2 regions of the Rothia sp. HMSC065G12 genome follow, and region 1 is predicted to be linked to the other one. Evidence: predicted binding sites of a transcription regulator. Region 1 holds the regulator's gene; the other holds the start of a gene.
What was found. The regulator LexA, encoded in region 1, represses DNA repair genes until DNA is damaged. The targets are predictions, from matches to a motif close to TCGAACANNTGTTCGA.
Positions count from the first base shown of each region.

Region 2: the regulator LexA is predicted to act here: its motif matches at 2,042-2,057, upstream of uvrA (excinuclease ABC subunit UvrA).

Region 1 covers NZ_KV804792.1:68,080-71,477, reverse strand. The annotation lists gene HMPREF2804_RS00300 (LysM peptidoglycan-binding domain-containing protein) at 192-824, opposite strand; gene lexA (transcriptional repressor LexA) at 1,284-1,952, shown strand; gene HMPREF2804_RS00290 (VOC family protein) at 2,056-2,424, shown strand; gene HMPREF2804_RS00285 (ATP-dependent DNA helicase) at 2,587-3,398, opposite strand, start outside.
Region 2 covers NZ_KV804815.1:510,840-514,237, forward strand. The annotation lists gene uvrA (excinuclease ABC subunit UvrA) at 1-2,020, opposite strand, end outside; gene HMPREF2804_RS07440 (MBL fold metallo-hydrolase) at 2,198-2,971, shown strand.

The DNA of each region.
Region 1 (3,398 bases):
CTCACGCTATCATCGCATACCGCATGTTACGTCGCCTGTATTGAGCACCATATGTCCATAAAAGGGCCCTACGCGATATAGGTCCCTTTCAAAGCCACCAGTCGCAAATTAGTCATGAGAACAAAGAATGCGGAATAGTTATAATAAGCGCACATCCAGTCACGTTTTCTAGATAGCAACTATGACTGCTATCACACATTTGGGACTTCTAGACGCTGCCCGACTTTGACAGTTGAACCCTGCAGATCATTAAGTTTACTGATCTGCACCATGGTGTCGCGTGGATCAGTCTTCGGGTCTACCTCTTGTGCAATATCCCAGAGCGTATCTCCAGATTGAACGGTCACGTACCGGGTTCCTGCGCCTTGAGAATTATTTCCAGCGTTTGCTGTATGCGGCGATATAAGAATGAGCGCCCCAAGAACGACAAGGGCCGCCAGCGTTATCAGCGGAATGCCAAAAACCCAATTTTTCAGAGCCCTAGAGCAATGCATAGCACGTGTGAAAAATGAGGGATTGCGCATATTAACCACCGGCACACCTTTAAGTTTTTCTGGAACCCGCCGCTGTCCGCTTGATGTTTTACCGTTTACGCTCTGCTGAGTCTGAGAGGAAGATGTGACGTTCACTTTCTGTGGTGTAGCTGAGAATGAAGTCTCGTATACAGCACGTGATTGGGAAGAAGTCAGCCGAGGATGCGACATACGGGAACGGCGTGATGAAGCATAGTGTGAACGTGTTTGATAAGAGTCCTGTCGAACACGAGCTGGGTGAATAACGGTTAACCCCGCCGGAATTCGGGAGGAAGAAGTAGCCGCTGCCATAGTATTTTCCTTTCCGCTGGTGTGTGACCAGTTCATATCCTCGCCGTTACACACCATTCTCAGCGCTCATAATGCGGTTGGCATGAGTTCATATTCTTGCAGAAAGCACATATTTTGCTTTCGGATTCTCTCAAGATGCTCTAGAAATACCGAAGTACTTCGAAGACCGATAATCCCTGCATAGCAAGAGCTTGAACTAGAACACCCCACCGAAAAACCTCAACTTTTATCGAATATGTCTTCCGTAGACACCAACTATATCGAATCTAGTTTCGATAGTCTAGTAGAAAGTTACTAAATATTTCTTCGATTATATTCGAGGATCATAGAATATTTGTTTGAAGTTTTCCCTCTGATGCTTTAGACTGAGAACGAGACGGTTCATCGTTATGCCTACCTGGATCCAGTCAATGTTCTAGGAACCATAGCGTGCGCAAATAGTTAGAAAGAAGGCTCCGCATGACACCCGAAGCTCAGCGCCCTCCGCTGACTCCACGTCAGCAGAAAATTTTGGATGCGATTCGTACAGAAATCGAGCAGAAGGGATACCCCCCTTCGATGCGTCAGATTGGCGATATCGTTGGATTGGCTTCACTTTCTTCGGTGACTCATCAGCTCGGTCGTCTTGAGAAGATGGGATATATTCGCCGCGATCCAAAACTACCGCGTGCCATCGAGATTCTTGACGATATAGAGTCTGAGGGCGCTTCAGCCCATTTTCCGGAGCTGCCTACATTTGAGGTGAGCGATGAGGATATGGTTCCCGTGCCCCTCGTAGGTCGCATTGCTGCTGGTGGTCCTATTACGGCTGAGCAATCCGTTGAGGATGTTCTCTCTCTCCCCCGCCAGCTCGTGGGCAGTGGGAAGCTTTTCATGCTTCGCGTCAAAGGGGATTCGATGATTGACGCCGCCATATGCGACGGTGACTGGGTTGTTGTACGTGAACAACACACCGCCGATAATGGAGACATTGTTGCGGCTCTTCTTGACGACGAAGCGACCGTCAAAGTATTCCGCCAAGTAGATGGTCATACCTGGCTACTCCCCCGAAATTCCCAATATGAGCCCATACTCGGCGACCGCGCCACGGTGATGGGTAAAGTAGTTTCTGTTCTGCGAAGCATCTAACGGGGACCTTCTGACCTGCGCGCGTTTTTCTCAAAAGACACAACGCTAGAGGTTCCGTTCCTGCGTATTCAGCCGTCCCATGTCCAGAAGGAATAACAGCACAATGATTGACCGTGAGATCGTTTTTGTTGTCTATGTATCGGATATCGAGGCCTCAGCGTCCTTCTATACGAGCCTTCTAAATCTTGAAGTCAGTTTTACCTCACCACGCTATGTCACCATGGATTTAGCACCGGGAGTCTCGCTAGCGTTGTGGACCGGAGCAAGCAATGCTCTTCATGAAACTTCAATACGTACCTCTGAGGTATGTATAAATCTCAAGGGTTCCGATGCAGAAATCCTCACGCAGTACCAAGCCTGGGTGGAACAAGGGGTTGTCATATTGGAAGAGCCCCATCGTGACGTATTTGGGATGACTTTCGTAGCAAGTGATCTAGATGGGAACCGTATCCGAGTTGCCCCGATAGACTAACTAGTTACTATAGGCAGCCATAAGCGCACAATGCACCAGGTAGGGTACCGTCGAACGGTACCCTACCTTTCTCACATTACATCTATGGACGCTTCGCTACGTTTATGTCTCGGCACCAGTACCGGAATACAACGTGCATTAAGCCCGCGTATCTTATTGCTTTTAGTCAATACTCTGATAGAGCCGTTCTAAAGCACCCAAAACAACATTCTTATCCTGGGTGGTCCAAAGGTTAGGCATCGCCCGCATCAGGTACCCACCGTATCGCTGAGTCGCCAGCCTAGAGTCAAGGATTGCTACTACCCCGCGATCGTGCACGGAACGTATCAATCGCCCTGCCCCCTGAGACATGCGGATTGCCGCATGATATGCCGAAACAGCCATAAACCCATTCCCGCCTTTTTCTGCCACGGCACGGGTACGCGCTTGAGCGAGCGGATCGTCTGGGCGCGGGAACGGTATACGGTCCATCAGTACCAGACGACAGGAGTCTCCGGGAACATCCACTCCCTGCCAAAGGCTCATGGTGCCGAAAAGACAAGCATTTATATCTTCAGTAAACTCCTCGACAAGAGCCCGCAATGAGGACTCTCCCTGCAAGAGAATATTCAAATCCGTGTGCTGACGTACATATTCAGCCGCCTGCTCGGCACCTCGCTTCGACGAGAATAACCCCAGAACCCCACCACCAGAAGCTTCACATAATTCGCGTAATCGTTCGAGCTGCTGAGGATTCACGCCAAAGCTCGGTTTGGGCAAGTCGGAAGCCACGTACAGAATTCCCTGCCGTGGATAATCAAAAGGAGAGCCCACATCAAGACCTTCCCAGCGCGGAGCCTGCGGCCCAGCCAGTCCCAGGGAGCCGGCTACTGCATCGAAGGATTCCCCCACAGTAAGCGTTGCGCTCGTAAGAATAACGGTACGATCCTCAAAAAGCCCCTCACGTAAACGGCTTCCGATATTCAAAGGAGCAA
Region 2 (3,398 bases), on a different contig from region 1:
CGTTCACGAGGGTTGATTTACCCGATCCCGATACGCCTGTGATCGCGGTAAAAACACCTAGGGGGAAGGTAACATCAACATTTTTGAGGTTGTTCTCGCGAGCTCCATAGACCTTTAACACACGTTTACGGTCATGTGGGCGGCGTTTCTTTGGAACTTCAATAGAGCGCCGACCCGCCATATAATCACCGGTTATCGACTTTTTATTGGACAAAAGTTCTTTGTAAGTGCCCGAATGGACGATTTCACCGCCGTGTTCGCCCGCACCTGGTCCGACATCAACAATCCAGTCGGCTTCCCGCATCGTGTCTTCGTCATGTTCCACTACGATGAGGGTGTTTCCCATATCGCGTAGCTTTGTCAGGGTATCGATTAGACGTCGGTTGTCGCGCTGGTGCAAACCTATAGAGGGCTCATCCAACACATAAAGCACGCCAACGAGCCCGGAGCCAATCTGGGTTGCCAGTCGTATGCGCTGGGCCTCACCGCCCGAAAGCGTGCCAGCAGAGCGTGATAACGTCAGGTAATCGAGCCCTACGTCCAAGAGGAATTGCAAGCGTGCATCAAGCTCTTTAAGTACCTGGTCGGCAATCTTAGCCTCACGAGGAGTCAGCTTTAGGGCGCGCATAAAATCTAAGGCGGTACGAAGTGGCATAGCGGTTACATCCGCAATGGATTTACCCTCAATTTTGACGCTGAGAATAGTAGGGTTCAGCCGCGCACCGTGACATACCGGGCATGCAACCTGACGCATATATTGTTCGTAGCGATCACGCGCAAAATCAGATTCAGTTTCTTGATGTTTACGCATGATATTGGCTTTAACACCCTCAAACCCGGAAGTATAGCGGCGTTCGCGTCCAAAACGGTTGCGGTACGAGACCTCAACTTTAAAATCTTTGCCCTCCAGAATTGCTTTGCGAACTTTGGCAGGAAGATCTTTCCACGGAGTGTTAAGATCAAATCCGAGCTCTTCGCCGAGACCTGCAAGAAGACGCAGCCAATACTCGGTGGTAGATTTTCCCTGCGACCACGGAGCAATAGCACCTTCACCCAGAGTCATGTCTGGGTTGGGTACTAAAAGATCTTCATCAACTTCAAGCCTGGAACCAATACCATCGCAAGCTTGGCATGCGCCGAAGGGCGAGTTGAAGGAGAAGGCACGCGGCTCAATAGTGTCCACCTGCAGGGGGTGATTGTTGGGGCAGGCAAGGTTTTCACTAAATGTTCGGGTGCGTTCGGGTGAATCTGCCTGTACATCTACGAATTCGATGAGCAAGCGGCCATCGGCTAGTCTGAGTGCGGTCTCCACGGAATCGGTCAGTCGCTGGTGAATACCCTCCTTAATCACGATACGATCTACCACAACGTCAATGGTGTGTTTGTATTGTTTCGCTAGTTTAGGAGGATCCGAGAGTTGAACTGTTTTTCCGTCCACCCGGGCACGCGAATAGCCCTGTGTCACCAAGTCTTTGAACAGATCAACAAACTCACCTTTGCGAGCTGATACCACGGGGGCAAGAACCTGCAAACGCGTACGTTCGGGGTATTCCAGCAGTGCATCGACAATCTGCTGCGGGGTTTGCTTGGTAATTTCTTCACCGCACACTGGGCAGTGCGCACGCCCTACACGAGCCCACAGCAGGCGCATATAATCGTAAATCTCGGTTATGGTGCCTACCGTCGACCGCGGGTTTTTTGAAGTAGATTTCTGGTCGATAGAGACCGCTGGCGATAGCCCCTCAATAAAATCAACATCAGGCTTATCTACCTGCCCAAGGAACATACGCGCGTAGGAAGATAGTGATTCAACGTACCTGCGCTGTCCCTCTGCGAAGATGGTGTCGAAAGCAAGTGAAGATTTACCAGATCCCGATAGCCCTGTAAAAACCACCATTGCGTCACGTGGAATCGTAAGATCAACGTTCTTGAGGTTGTTTTCGCGAGCACCCTGCACACGAATGCTGCTAAGGTCATTTGAACGCAAAGGGGCGGTTGCTGATTCAGCACGGGGAGGCATCGAAAATCCTTTCGTCTATCTTCGAATCTACATTCTACGCTCTTTCGGCGGGGATAGCATGCTTTATGATGCGGGTTTGACTCGTGGCGAACGTTTTTCCTGGTGACTTTCATTCCCGTTACCCCCTTATACCTGCCGCTAGAAACGGGATATACACCGCATCAGTACACTGGATATATGGCTACTTATCCCGAATCAACTCTTATCTTCGAAAATCCGGAATTTACGGTACGTGCCCTAAGCGTCTCAGACATGGATAACAGCGTCTACCTGATCACGATTCGCCATACTGGTGAGCAAATGCTGATCGATCCCGCTTATGATGCAGAAGCACTGTATACCTTCACGCTTGAGGCAATCATGCAGGACTGTCCAAACCTAGCCCTTACAGAAGAGAACGACCGCCGAGTGCGCATTCTCGAATCTGAAGAAGATTTCGAGCCTATCCCCCGCCGTGCTCTTGGCGTGACGGGTATTATGGTCACCCATGGGCACTGGGACCACATTCGTGCTCTGCGCGAGCTTGAATCTCTCACCGGTGCCATTACTTATGCAGGATCCGCGGACGCCGAGGCCATTCGTGCGCAAGAAAATTTCACGGTCGAAAACGAGTTAAACGGCGGCGAAGTTTTTGATTTTTACGATACAGAGCTGCAGGTGCGCGCTATTTCCGTTCCCGGGCATACTCCCGGATCCATCGTATATTCTGTGCAGACCACATGGGAAGATGACTCCCCTGCTACCTTGCTTTTCACCGGCGATGCGCTCTTCCCCGGCGGCGTAGGCAAGACCGATTCTCCCGCGCAGTTTGGCGAACTTTTCTCAAACGTTCTTGAAAAGCTCTTTGGAAACTTTGATGATGAAGCGATTGTGCTTCCGGGTCACGGGCGTTCCACAACATTAGGCACCGAGCGTCCGCACCTTGAAGAATGGGGTTCACGGGGCTGGTAGCCCAGTACATCCTGTAGGCTTTCTAGCAGCACAAGTCTGGTTAAACAAAACGACCGCGCTACCATAGCGCGGTCGTTTTATGACACCCGGGGGTATCTATCACTCACTCAAACACAAGCAACTCGAGGACAATTCATGAAACCTTCGATCACTTGATAACTCAAGTTTAGCCTACTTTTGGGTCGGTTTTCTACATGGTTTTCACTCTCCAAAAACCTTAGATAAGCTGAGCGCATATTTGTAACCATTCTGTTATTTTTACCCCGCATGAAAGCAGGGCATTTAAATACCAATCGAGATTTTATTGATTTTTGTATGGCGTAAATCACTAAAACTTTTTTCTGGAAGTTCCGCGTCATACAGCCATTTTTCAAGGTATACCCCTAAATAACAGTATTGTTAAACCCGCGTAATCATGCGGGTTCTA